Regions from separate parts of the Pseudoalteromonas sp. MMG024 genome, predicted to be linked through region 1. Evidence: predicted binding sites of a transcription regulator. Region 1 holds the regulator's gene; the other holds the start of a gene.
The links. The regulator MetJ, encoded in region 1, represses methionine synthesis genes. The targets are predictions, from matches to a motif close to TAGACGTCTAGACGTCTA.

Region 1 (6,745 bases):
AAAGAAGGTATCCACCCTAAGTACGAAGCAATCAATGCTACTTGTTCTTGTGGTAACAAATTCGAAACGCGTTCAACTCTTTGTAAAGACATCCACTTAGATGTTTGTTCAGAGTGTCACCCGTTCTACACTGGTAAGCAAAAAGTGCTTGATACAGGTGGTCGTGTTGATCGCTTCAACAAGCGTTTTGGCGCGCTTTCAAGCAAAAAATAAGAGCTATTTTAGTTCTTTCAAAAAAGCACCTAAGGGTGCTTTTTTTGTATCTAAAATTTAATATGAATTTTTGTCATGTTATATGGTTTTTCTATGTCTTTTTATTCTAAATAGATGGCTATATACTGGATTATAGATAGCTTCAATATTCATTATTTTTACTATCTGTTGGCAAAATAGTATCTGTCGAGTGTAAAAAATAGATGGCTGTGAATCTGGTCGGATCTGAATTAACTTCAATCTGGTAATGATTTAGCAGAAAATATCCACAAGCCTATTGTTGTAAATTCAACTATGGTCTTAGGTTAAGATATAACCGCATTTAACTTCTATTTACTCTAAATGCCGTACTATTAAACCAGTATCTCTCACTTTTAACATCGTAGGATAAGGCACGCATGTCTGACATAAGAGAAAAAGCGCTACAATACCATTCTGAACCCGTTCCTGGAAAAATCAGCATCGAATTAACCAAACCAGCAGAGACAGTTAATGATCTTGCATTAGCTTATAGTCCTGGTGTTGCTGAACCGGTTCGTGAGATCGCAGCAGATCCGAACAATGCATACAAATATACTGCAAAGGGTAATATGGTCGCTGTTATCTCAAACGGTACTGCAATTTTAGGTTTAGGTAATTTAGGGCCGCTTGCATCAAAACCTGTTATGGAAGGTAAGGCGTTATTATTTAAGCGTTTTGCTGGTTTAGATTCAATTGATATTGAAGTTAAGCACCGTACTACCGAAGACTTTATTAATACTGTAGAAAATATTGCAGATACTTTTGGAGGTATTAACCTAGAAGATATTAAAGCGCCAGAGTGTTTTGAAATTGAAAAAGCGCTTATTGAACGTTGCAGTGTGCCAGTATTTCATGATGACCAACATGGTACCGCGATTGTAACTGCGGCGGGCATGCTGAATGCGTTAGAGATCCAAGGTAAAAAGTTAAAAGATGCATTAATTGTATGTTTAGGTGCAGGTGCAGCAGCAATTGCGTGTATGGAGCTGTTAATTAAATGTGGTGCACAACGTGAGCACATTTATATGCTTGATAGAAAAGGGGTTATTCATACGCGTCGTGAAGACCTAAATGAATACAAAATGCTATTTGCAAACAATACAGATAAGCGCACCTTACAAGATGTTATTGAAGAAGCAGACGTATTTGTGGGTGTTTCAGGTCCTGACTTACTTGCTCCTGAAGATTTAAAGCTGATGGCAAATAAGCCAGTAGTATTTGCGTGTTCTAACCCTGATCCGGAAATTAAACCGGAAGTGGCGAATGCTGCGCGCAATGATTTAATTATGGCTACAGGTCGTTCAGATTACCCTAACCAAGTTAACAACGTATTGTGCTTCCCGTTTATTTTCCGTGGTGCGCTTGATGTGCGCGCAACAGCGATTAATGACGAAATGAAAATTGCGGCGGTAAATGCGATTCGCGAAATTGCTAAAGAGCCAGTACCGCAAGAGGTATTGTCAGCGTCTGGTGAATCAAATCTTGAATTTGGTAAAGATTACATCATTCCTAAGCCAATGGACCCGCGTTTGCTTCCGCGTGTAGCGCGTGCTGTTGCTGAAGCCGCGGTTGAGTCGGGCGTTGCGCAGATTGAAATGCCAGAAAACTACATGCTTTAACTTGATTAAAAGCAAAAAAAACCTCAGCAATTGCTGAGGTTTTTTTTATTCATCTTCAAGCTCTGGAACTGGTAAGCCGCGTTCAGCAAGAATTTCTTTTACCCGCTGCGGAATATGCTCAGGGTTATCTTTTCTCAAATCTTCATCGTCTGGCAATGGCTGACCTGTAAACGCATGCAAAAATGCTTCACACAGTAGTTCGCTATTGGTTGCATGACGTAAGTTATTTACTTGTCTACGAGTGCGCTCGTCTGTCAGTACTTTCAATACGTTAAGTGGGATAGATACGGTAATTTTTTTCACTTGTTCTGATTTTTTACCGTGTTCTGCATATGGGTGAATATATTCACCGTTCCATTCAGTTGCCATAAAGTGTACTAGCCTATATCTGTTACGATTTAATTTTGACGATAGCCTGTATATTAAGAGGCAAAATTTTATCGTTTTAAAATATATAGTCAAATATCATTTATTTGGCTATATAGACGTGTAAAAGTTTTGACTTCCACTGTTTAGTGGTTTAACCTTTTAGACGTCTAAACATCTAATTGGCAGAGTTATGAAGCAGAACAAACAAACAACCCTTGCTGTTCGCAATGGCATTACCGCAGATAAGCATCATGGTGCGGTTGTTCCACCGTTATATTTATCGACGACTTATTCGTTCGCCGATTTTGATAAAAAGCGTGATTATGATTATGGCCGTAGCGGTAATCCTAATCGCGATATTTTGGCTGATACGCTTGCTAAGCTAGAAGGTGGTAAAAAGGGGATTGTAACTGCAACAGGTATGGCTGCTGTTCACTTATGCACACAAATCTTAACACCAGAAGACACCATTTTAATTCCTCATGATTGCTATGGCGGCAGTTACCGTTTATTCACGAGCCTTGAAAAACGCGGTTTATTAAAAGTAGCGGTTGTCGACTTTACACAAGCGTCTTGCTATGAGCAGATTAAAGCAATTAAACCTAAGCTAGTGTGGATTGAAACGCCAAGTAACCCAGTTTTACGTTTAACTGACATTGCCAAAGTAGTGGAAGTTTCTCATTCGGTAGGGGCGTTAGTGGGAACTGACAACACGTTTTTATCTCCTGCATTACAAAACCCAATTTCATTTGGTGTAGATATTGTTATCCACTCAACCACAAAATACATCAATGGCCACTCAGATGTTGTTGGTGGCGTGGTTATCACACGCACTGCGGAGTTAGGTGAAGAGCTCGCTTGGTGGGCAAATAATATTGGCATTACAGGTGCGCCATTTGATGCGTATTTAACGCTGCGTGGTATTCGTACTTTAAATGTGCGTATTAAACAGCACCAAGAAAACGCATTTGCCATCGCTCGTTACTTAGAGACATGTGAGCATGTAGAGAAAGTCTATTACCCAGGCCTTGAAAGTCATCCACAACATGACTTAGCAAAAGCACAGCAAAAAGGTTTTGGTGGCATGGTGAGCTTTAGTATTAAAGGCACAATTGAAGATACGGCTAAATTTTTAACGAGTGTAGAACAGTTTAGCCTTGCTGAATCACTTGGTGGTGTAGAGAGCTTAATTTGCCACCCGGCTACCATGACACACGCCGGCATGGCGCCTGAAGCACGCATTAAAGCGGGCGTAAACGATACGTTAATTCGTATTTCTGTTGGTATTGAAGATGTTGAAGATTTAATCGCAGATCTTGAACAAGCATTTGCAAAAACAATTAACAAAGATGTCGCTGCTGGTGGAGAAAAAAGCACTCAATGCTGCGCTGCACGACCTGCATTGTGGTGATTATTTAAATGACAAAACAAGTATATAAATTTGGTGGGTCAAGCCTAAGCAGTGCTAAGCGCTACCATGCAGTTGCCAATATTTGTCAGCAACTAGCGTATGGCGATGCCATTGTTGTATCTGCAGCAGGTAAAACGACCGACACGCTTGTGCGCTTGTGGTCGTGTTATCACAATCAAGATCATAAAGGTGTTGGCGAGGTAATTGCGTTACTAAAAGATCACCAATGCGCACTGATTTCTGAATTACTAGGTGATAAAAGTGAAGTGTATGCTCACTTTATTGATGATATTAATGCAATCTCTCAACGTGCTGGCTGTGCAGAGTTAGAGCAGGCGTGGTTGCTTGCTCACGGTGAGCTGTGGTCTGCCCGATTACTTGCGCATTATTTAAATAAGCAAGGGGTTGCTGCGACTCACTTTGATAGCCGCAAGCTATTTGTTGTTGCACAAAATAATCTTAAGCATCAAGAAAATACTGCACGCTGTCAGGCATTAAAGAGCGATCAACTTAATGTGGTGACAGGATTTATCGCAAGTGACGAAGTGGGTAACACGGTGACGCTAGGCCGAAATGGTAGCGATTACAGTGCGACTTTGCTTGGTAAATATATTAATGCCAGCAGTGTTACAATTTGGACAGATACTCAAGGCGTTTACAGTACCGATCCACGTAAAGTAGAGAAGGCGGTTAAATACAATAAAATTAGCCAGCAGCAAGCACAACAATTAGCGCGATTGGGTAACCCTGTATTGCATGCTAAAACGCTTACACCATTAAAAGACAGCGATATTAAATTAGTCGTTCGTAGTAGCTACGATAGCCATAGTGATGGCACGCAAGTGGTTGCTAACGAACAAGCGAAAGCAAAACGTTTTTTAACGACACTAGCCAGTGTTGATGTATTTCAACTTACTCATAACAATAAAGATAGCATTCGAGAGTTAAGCATTATTCTGCAGCATCCGCTTCAGCCGCTTGAGGTAGAGGGAAATACGTTACTGCTTGTACCAAGTCAGTTTGGCGAGCAAGTTGCGTCATATTATTTACAAGATGCGGTGCTTATTGAATCGAATGTTTCTGGTGTGGCAATCGTGAGCGAGGCCGGCAGTGAATCGCAGTTACTTGAAAGTGCAAAAGCATTATTAGAGAAGCAAAGCATGACATTACGTGGTGCGTGGAGTCAAAATGGCTTTGCTATTTTACTTGGCGACCAGTTGCTTGAAAGCGATACGCTGTCATTATTACATGAAGAATTGATCACCGCTAAACAAGAATTAGCTGTGATTGTGGCGGGTATTGGTAATGTTGGAGAGGTGTTTTTATCACAGCTTAATGACCAGTTAGCGCGTCTAAATACTTTGTTACCAGTTAAGTTAGTAGGCTTATTGCGCTCAAGTACGAGTTTGTTAAATGGCCAGGGTATCGAGCTGGCAACAGCCAGTGCAAACTTCAAAAATAATGCAAAAGCGTCGTCACCTGAGCAGATTATCGAGTTTATTAAAGAGCTTGATTATGGTCATAAAGTGGTGATTGATATCACGGCAAGTGAAGCGTTTAGTAAGTTATACCCTGAATTTGCGTTGCACGATTGTCATATTATTTCAGCAAATAAATATGCGGGCACCGCAGAGCTAAATTGGTATGAAAATTTACGCCGCTTGCAGACAGAGAAAAATTTACTATGGCGTTACAACACAAGTGTAGGTGCCGGTTTACCAATTAATTTTGCTTTAAAAGACCTGCAAAACTCAGGCGATAAAATCACTAAAATTAGTGGTGTGTTCTCGGGCACATTGTCTTGGTTAGGGGCAAATTATTCGCTCGATAAAAAGTTCTCAGATTTAGTTGAGCAAGCACGAGAGCTGGGCTTTACCGAGCCTGATCCGCGTGAAGATCTTTCTGGTCGTGATGTGCAAAGAAAGTTACTTATTTTGGCGAGAGAGCTTGGTTTATCACTTGAACTAGACGACATTGAGTTATCGGCGTGGATGCCAGGAGAGCTTGCCGAAGGGTCTTGGCAAGATGCATTAGCAAAACGTGAGTCACTTGATACATTTGTGGAAGAGCTCGCTCTAGATGCACAAAGAGAAGGTAAAACGCTTAGGTATGTGGCTGAGCTTGATACCACAACCTCACCTATTACGGCAAAAGTGGGGTTAAAAGCTGTTGCTCCATCAGCTGCGGTTGCAACACTAACTCCGAGCGATAACATTTTTGTGATCAATAGTGTTTGGTATGCTGACAACGCATTGATTATTCAAGGACCTGGAGCAGGGCGTGAAGTTACCGCTGCGGGAGTGCATTCTGATTTATATTGGCTTTGCCATAAGCTATCAGAGTAATTAACCTTAACTCAGGGTAATTAATATTAAAAAGCCGCTAACAGTGTTAGCGGCTTTTTGTTTTATTTAAACTGATTTATATAAATGAATTGATACCGTTAAAATAGCTCTTCAGTTGTTTTTCCTGAATCAGTCGTTGTTGTATAAGGGTCAAATAAATTCTGTACTTCTTGCTGAGTATACTGCGTTGGTGCTGTTCCCTTTATAAAATACTCAAATCGTGACGAGTTATCGGTTTTTTTAGTTAGTAATCCTGATTTACGGTCGATTCTCACAGAGACGAGCCCTTCAGGTTGTTCAATAGGTGTACTAGGCATACCTCTTAGTGCTTCACGCATATAATCAAGCCATGCAGGCTGCGCCGTTCGTGCACCAGATTCACCGCCTGCAAATTGATTGCGACTTAAATTATTGTTGTAACTTACTCTGCCTAAACGCTTGCCGGCATCATCAAAGCCGACCCATACAGTGGTAATTACTTGGCTGTTAAAGCCTGAGAACCAAGTATCTACAATATCGTTTGTAGTACCGGTTTTACCTGATAAGTCATTACGTTTTAAATTTTTTGCACGCCAACCAGTGCCAACCCAACCTGGTTCTCCATAGATTGCAGTGTTCATCGCGTCGGCAATTAAAAAGGCATTTTGTTCGCTAATTACGCGAGGTGCGTAATGAAAGCTATCACGCACTTCTTCAGCGCTACACTGATTGCAAACTACTAACGGTTGAGATTTATATACGATGTTGCCTTCGGCATCTTCAATACG
Region 2 (6,745 bases), on a different contig from region 1:
ACCCGTGGCTTAGAAATTCCGTACATTATTGAGCACGGCGTAGAACGTATTACGTTAAAACGCTTTAGCAATGCACAAATACAAAAAACCGCATCGGTTTATGCCATCAATAAGCAACAAGCCGTGCTGATCAATGGCGATGAATACCAACGTCATATTGATAACGGTGACTTTGATTTAATTGGTGCACAACCTAATTCTTGGCTTGGTGTACCGTTTGAATTAAACGACGAGCTATCGGGCATTATTGTGGTGCAAAGTTACAACCACAGCGTTAGCTACACCGAACACGATAAAGACTTATTAACTTATATTAGCCAACAAATTCGCCTTGTAATTAATCGCGTTTTTGCCGAGCAAGCATTGCAACACAAAGTAATGCACGACGAACTCACAGGCATTGCCAACCGCGCATTGTTAATTGACCATTTAACCCTTGCTATTAACGCACTTGGCCGCAGTAATAACCCTAAAATTCATGCCCTGCTCTATTTAGACTTTGATCGTTTTAAAATGATTAACGATACCTTAGGCCATCAAGTCGGGGATAAGTTTTTAGTTAAGATCTGCAACATTATTGGTCAATGTATTCGCGAAACCGATACCTTTGCACGCTTAGGTGGCGACGAGTTTGCTATTTTACTGTGTGATATTTTTGGCGCTGAAGACGTTACACCTGTAATTGAGCGCATAAAACTAGCGCTGAAAGATCCTATTTTAATTGATGACCATTTACTGCAAGCATCAACCAGCATTGGTGTTGCCTTTACCAACAAAGACACCGACGAAGCCTATAAAATTTTACAGCGCGCCGATGCCGCAATGTATCAAGCTAAATCACTTGGCCGTGGCAAAGTACAGTTTTTTAACGACACCATGCGACAAAAACTGAAAGGCGCAGCACTGTTAGAAAGCGATATTCAAAGTGGTATGAACAAACACGAGTTTGCGCTTTTCTATCAGCCTATTTTTACCATTCAAACGGGCGAAATCATTGGTTTTGAAGCCTTAGTGCGTTGGCATCACCCTGAGCGCGGGTTTATTTCACCTGCTGATTTTATTCCACTAGCGGAAGAAACCGGACAAATCCTCGCCCTTGATTTACATATTTTAGAACTTGCGGCAAAACAATTACGCCTTTGGCACGGCACATTACCTGAAGACTTTAAAGTGACCGTAAATGTGTCGTCTAAGCACTTCTCAACGTTAGAGTTTGCTGATTTTATTCAGCGCCTTTATTTTGAATACAAATTGCCTTTAGGCAGTTTATGCATTGAAATTACTGAATCGGGGCTAATTGAAAACCTTTCCCTTGCGACAGAAATAATTGAAAAGCTGAAAACCTGCGGCGTAAAACTGTGTTTAGATGACTTTGGTACGGGTTATTCGGCACTTGGCTATTTGCATCAATTACCTATACATATTTTAAAAATTGATAAAAGCTTTATTGATAACCTTAACTGCGGCGAAAACCACCCATTGGTTGATGCTATTTTAACCCTTGCCAGCGCCCTTGAATTTGACGTGGTAGCTGAAGGAATTGAAACACAAACTCAGCTCGATGTACTGAAACAAACTAAATGCCAATATGGCCAAGGCTTTTTGGTAGCAAAACCTATGCCTGCAAAACAAGCTTTTACCTTTTTAACCACAGGAAAACTGAGTTAATCCAAACTCAGTTTCCCCGCATATCACACGTAACTTAAGCGAGTTCTTGTCTGAGCTCTTTTGCTGCGGTTACCATGTTTTTAAGTGCTGCTTGGGTTTCTTGCCAGCCACGGGTTTTTAAACCGCAATCTGGATTTATCCAAAGACGTTCCACCGGTACTTTTTTCGCGGCCTCTTTCATCAACTGTTTAATCCACGTTACCTCTGGAATATTCGGGCTGTGAATATCGTAAACGCCAGGGCCAATTTCGTTGGGATAATCAAAATCTTCAAATGCGTTAAGCAATTCCATATTTGAACGCGACGTTTCAATCGTAATTACGTCTGCATCCATATCGGCAATCGCCGCGATAATATCGTTAAATTCGGCATAACACATATGGGTGTGAATTTGCGTGCTGTCGCTTACGCCAGATGCCGATACACGAAACGTATACGCCGCCCAATTTAAATAGTTTTGCCACTTCGATGCTTTTAACGGCAACCCTTCACGAAATGCAGGTTCATCAATTTGAATAATGTTTATGCCCGCTTTTTCTAAATCAACCACTTCGTCGCGCAGCGCCAGCGCTATTTGATTGGCAATGATTGGCTTTGCGAGATCATCGCGAACAAACGACCAAAACAAAATCGTCACAGGGCCTGTTAACATGCCTTTCATCTGTTTATTAGTGAGTGATTGTGCATATTCGGTCCAGTTAACCGTCATTGGGTGTTTACGGCTTATATCGCCCCAAATAATTGGTGGTTTAACACAGCGCGAGCCATACGATTGCACCCAGCCAAATTGGGTAAAGGCAAAGCCTTCGAGCAGTTCGCCAAAATACTCCACCATATCATTACGCTCTGCTTCGCCGTGAACTAACACATCGAGCTCCACAGCTTCTTGCTGTGCAACAGCATAGGAAATTTCATTTTGCATTTGAGCCGTGTAATCGGCTTCGCTAATATTACCGGCTTTAAAATCGCGACGCGCCTTACGGATAGCCTTTGTTTGCGGGAAAGAGCCAATAGTAGTCGTTGGTAAAATAGGTAAACCAAGCCCTTGCTTTTGAACCAACTGACGTTTAGCAAAAGGGCTAGTACGCTCACCATCTTGCTTGGTTAGGCTATCAAGGCGTAACTTCACTGCAGCATCGTTTACACGAAGCGATTTCGCACGCGCTTTCACTGGCGCTGAATAGTCAATAAGTGAAGTTACATCCCCCGACAGCAAGGCCTGTTTCAATAACGATAATTCGTGCCCTTTTTGTTTTGCAAATGCCAGCCAGGATTTAATTTCACTATCAAGCGTTGATTCTAAGGCTAAATCAACAGGCGTATGCAACAACGAACACGAAGGCGCTAACCAAACATGCTCACGTGATGAAACCACCGATTGTATTTGGTTGTAAACCGCCTCGAGATCCGTTTTCCAAATATTACGGCCGTTGATAACACCTAAAGACAATACTTTATCTTTAGCTATGCGCTCGTTAATCTTCTCTATATCTTGCGCTTCGGCAACCAAATCAAAATGTACGCCGTCTACTGGGTATGTTGCAATATCATCTAGGTAGTTTTCAACTAAACCAAAATACGTTGCCAGCAGTAGCTTTACACCTGGTCCTTGCAGTTTATTAAAACTGGCGGTAAGCGCATATAGGTATTCTGGCGTTAGTTCTAACGCTAAAATGGGTTCATCTATTTGCACCCATTCAACGTCTAAATCTGCTAATTTACTCAATACATGTTGATACGCTGTCAGTAGACGTGGCAGCAGGGCTAACTTATCAAATTCGCCGACAGTTTTTGCCAAATGCAAATAAGTAACCGGACCAACCAATACAGGTTTCACCTGATGACCGAGCGCTTGCGCTTCTTTTACCTGGTCAAATAGCTCTGTAAAGCTAATTTCAAATGTTTGATTTTCAATCAGTTCAGGTACGATGTAGTGATAGTTGGTATTAAACCACTTGGTCATTTCACTTGCCGCGCATGCACAACCAGACGGTGCTCTGCCGCGCCCAATGCGAAATAAGGTGTCTAAATCTACCGTTTGTGTTTCATTTTGGTGACGCCTTGGTACCACGCCGAACAACAAAGAGGTATTAAGTACATGGTCGTACCATGCAAAATCCCCTACTGGCAACAACTCAACACCTTGGCTTTGCTGTAATTGCCAATTGTCTTTGCGAATTGTCTGTCCTTGCGTTTGCAATTCTGTGAGTGAACTCTCATTTCGCCAATAGGCCTCAACCGCCTTTTTAAGTTCGCGCTTTTTCCCGATACGTGGAAAACCTAAGTTGTGAATTGTAATTGCCATCTAGATATCCTTTTATTTAAGACGTTTAAACGGCTAAACATTAGTGATAAATTTAATTCAACAAAATCGCAAGTTTTTCCAATTTAACTTGAAATAAATTAATACAGAATAGAAAAGCAAAGTTTCACATATAATCCAAACACCAATTGACAGCGCTATCATAACCTATACATATATATAAAATAGAAATTTATTATTAAAATGACGACGATATGTACAAATCAACATTGAAACATGAAAAATAAACAGCTAGTATCAAATCTCTCTCACGGTCGTTCAAGTTTAATATGAGTATTCCTAAAGATGATTGATGTAAAACACCTTAAAACCATCGCAACCCTTAAAGAGACAGGGTCTTTGGTTAATACCGCGCGAGAGCTTTTTCTAACCCAATCTGCTTTATCTCACCAAATCAAAGATTTAGAAAACAAACTCGATTGTCAGTTGTTTGAGCGTAAAACACACCCCGTACGTTTTACCCCACAAGGTATGTTGTTGTTAGAACTTGCTAACGATGTACTGCCAAAAGTGGAAGCAACCAAATGCAGATTAAAAGAAAGCTTAAACCAACCTATCTCGCAATTGCGTTTAAGCGTTGAATGCCATGCGTGTTTTCATTGGTTATTGCCAACAATTAAAGAATTTAACAACTTTTGGCCGGATATTAAGGTAGATTACGAGCGAGGTTTTAGCTACGACGCCATTCCGGAGCTGTTAAACGATGAGTTGGATTTAGTTTTAACATCGGATATTCGTGAAACAGAGCGCCTTGAGTTCGCACATTTATTTGATTTTAAGTTAAAGCTAATTGTCAGCCCAGACCATCCGCTAGCTAAAAAAGCGTATGTAACCGCGCTTGATTTAAAAGACGAAACGATTATTTCGTATCCGATCCCACGCGAAAGACAAGATATTTTTAAGCACTTTATTCAAAATGCGCGTTTCGATGGCACCTTAAAAACTGTCGATCAAGGCTTGCTTATTTTTCAGCTTGTAAGCGCCGGTATGGGTGTGGCTGCTTTACCAGATTGGCTAGTAACCCCTTATGAAAGCCAAGGATTAATTAAGTCAATTCCATTAGGTGCGCTTGGTTTATCGCGCCCTATGTATTTAGCGATGAAAAAAACCATGAGCGACAACCCGGTTTATCGCCACTTTTTAAATACCTGCAAACAAAAAAAGGGCTAGCACGTGCTAACCCTTTTATCTATTTAACTACAAATTAGCTTTCTAGTTCTTCATTAATTTGCTCTTCGCCACTTAATAACATTGCAAGCCAACGCCCTTCTTCACTGTTTTCAAGGGCAATTTTCACAACCATGGTAAGCGGTACGGAAAGTAACATGCCTACAGTGCCAAGTAACCAGCCCCAAAACAATAATGATAAAAACACGACAAGTGGTGATAAACCTAAGCCTTTACCCATAAAGCGTGGCTCAATCATATTGCCCATTACGGTGTTAATTGCCATGTAACCAATGCCAATTAAACCTGCAACGCCAGGTCCTTGCAGTACAACAGCCAGTAATACCGCCGGAATTGCCGCAATGATAGAACCGATATTAGGAATATAATTTAAGAAAAACGCCAGCACGCCCCACAAAATAAAGTAGTCGATGCCAAATGCCCAAAGCATTACCGTAACCAAAACACCGGTCGCTAAACTAACCAGTGTTTTGATAGCGAGATACGAATTAACCGAGTCTAAAAATAGGTCGATTTGTTTTTGCTTCATATCGGGATCATCAAGGGCTAAATGCACTTTTTTACCGATATAAGGCGCTTCAACTAGCATAAATACAACGGTTAGAATAATTAAAAACAAGTCAGCCATTACGCCACCAACGCCGGCGAGCGTATTCGCAGCTAGGTCGATAAGTTTACCGGGATCTAAAAACGACATAATGCGATCTTTATCGATCAAAATATTATACTCAGCCAACATGGTTAATAGGCCTGAGAACTCGGTTTGTAATTGCTCTTTATACACGGGAACGTTTTGTGAAAAGCCATTAACCGATTGACCAACAAGCCCTGCCAGACTGACCACAATTAACATTATCAGTAAAATAACCAGTGTAATTGCTGCGCCTTTTGGTACGCGATAACGTCCCATAAAATTAATCAACGGACTACAAATAATGGCAATAAATACGGAGAGTAAAAACGGAACGACAATTGCGCTTGCTAATTTCAAGCCGGCTAAAACAACGATTAAGGCCGCAAAAATCAATAAACTTTTACTGGCGCCAGTAAAATTGGGCTGAACCATAGCTATCCTTAGTTCGTATTATCACTTTGTTCTAATTAGCGCTATGCTACATTATAAGCGTGGCAAATAGGAAGCTATTTGATTTATCTATGAATATTTTAATCACTGGGGCCACAGGCCTAATTGGCTCACACTTGTGTAAGCACTTAGCAAACCATCATAAGTTAATGGTGCTAACCCGCAAAAAAGAAAAAGCGTTTACCATTTTGGGACACCATGTAAATGCGTTTGAAACCCTTGAAGATATTGACTTTAACCAGCTTGATATTGTGATTAACCTTGCCGGCGAACCAATAGCTGATAAGCGTTGGAGCAAAGCGCAAAAACAAAAAATTGAATCTAGTCGCTGGCACATTACCGAGCAAATCACCGACAAAATTAACGCAGCAGATAACCCACCACATACGTTTATATCGGGCAGTGCCATAGGCTATTATGGCAGACAAACTGACCCGGTTGATGAACAGCATAACCAACCTTTTGATGAATATAGTCATTAC

Region 2: a site for MetJ is predicted at 3,992-4,009, ahead of metE (5-methyltetrahydropteroyltriglutamate--homocysteine S-methyltransferase). Genes of this name have one in related genera too.

The regions. Positions count from the first base shown of each region.
Region 1 covers NZ_JAKFZO010000029.1:21,756-28,500, reverse strand. Annotated here, with positions in the region: gene rpmE (50S ribosomal protein L31) at 1-213, shown strand, start outside; gene L1068_RS19715 (malic enzyme-like NAD(P)-binding protein) at 612-1,853, shown strand; gene metJ (met regulon transcriptional regulator MetJ) at 1,899-2,222, opposite strand; gene metB (cystathionine gamma-synthase) at 2,413-3,633, shown strand; gene metL (bifunctional aspartate kinase/homoserine dehydrogenase II) at 3,642-5,978, shown strand; gene L1068_RS19695 (PBP1A family penicillin-binding protein) at 6,077-6,745, opposite strand, start outside.
Region 2 covers NZ_JAKFZO010000004.1:99,412-106,156, forward strand. Annotated here, with positions in the region: gene L1068_RS05105 (GGDEF domain-containing protein) at 1-1,668, shown strand, start outside; gene metE (5-methyltetrahydropteroyltriglutamate--homocysteine S-methyltransferase) at 1,703-3,973, opposite strand; gene L1068_RS05115 (LysR family transcriptional regulator) at 4,277-5,161, shown strand; gene L1068_RS05120 (AI-2E family transporter) at 5,196-6,245, opposite strand; gene L1068_RS05125 (TIGR01777 family oxidoreductase) at 6,335-6,745, shown strand, end outside.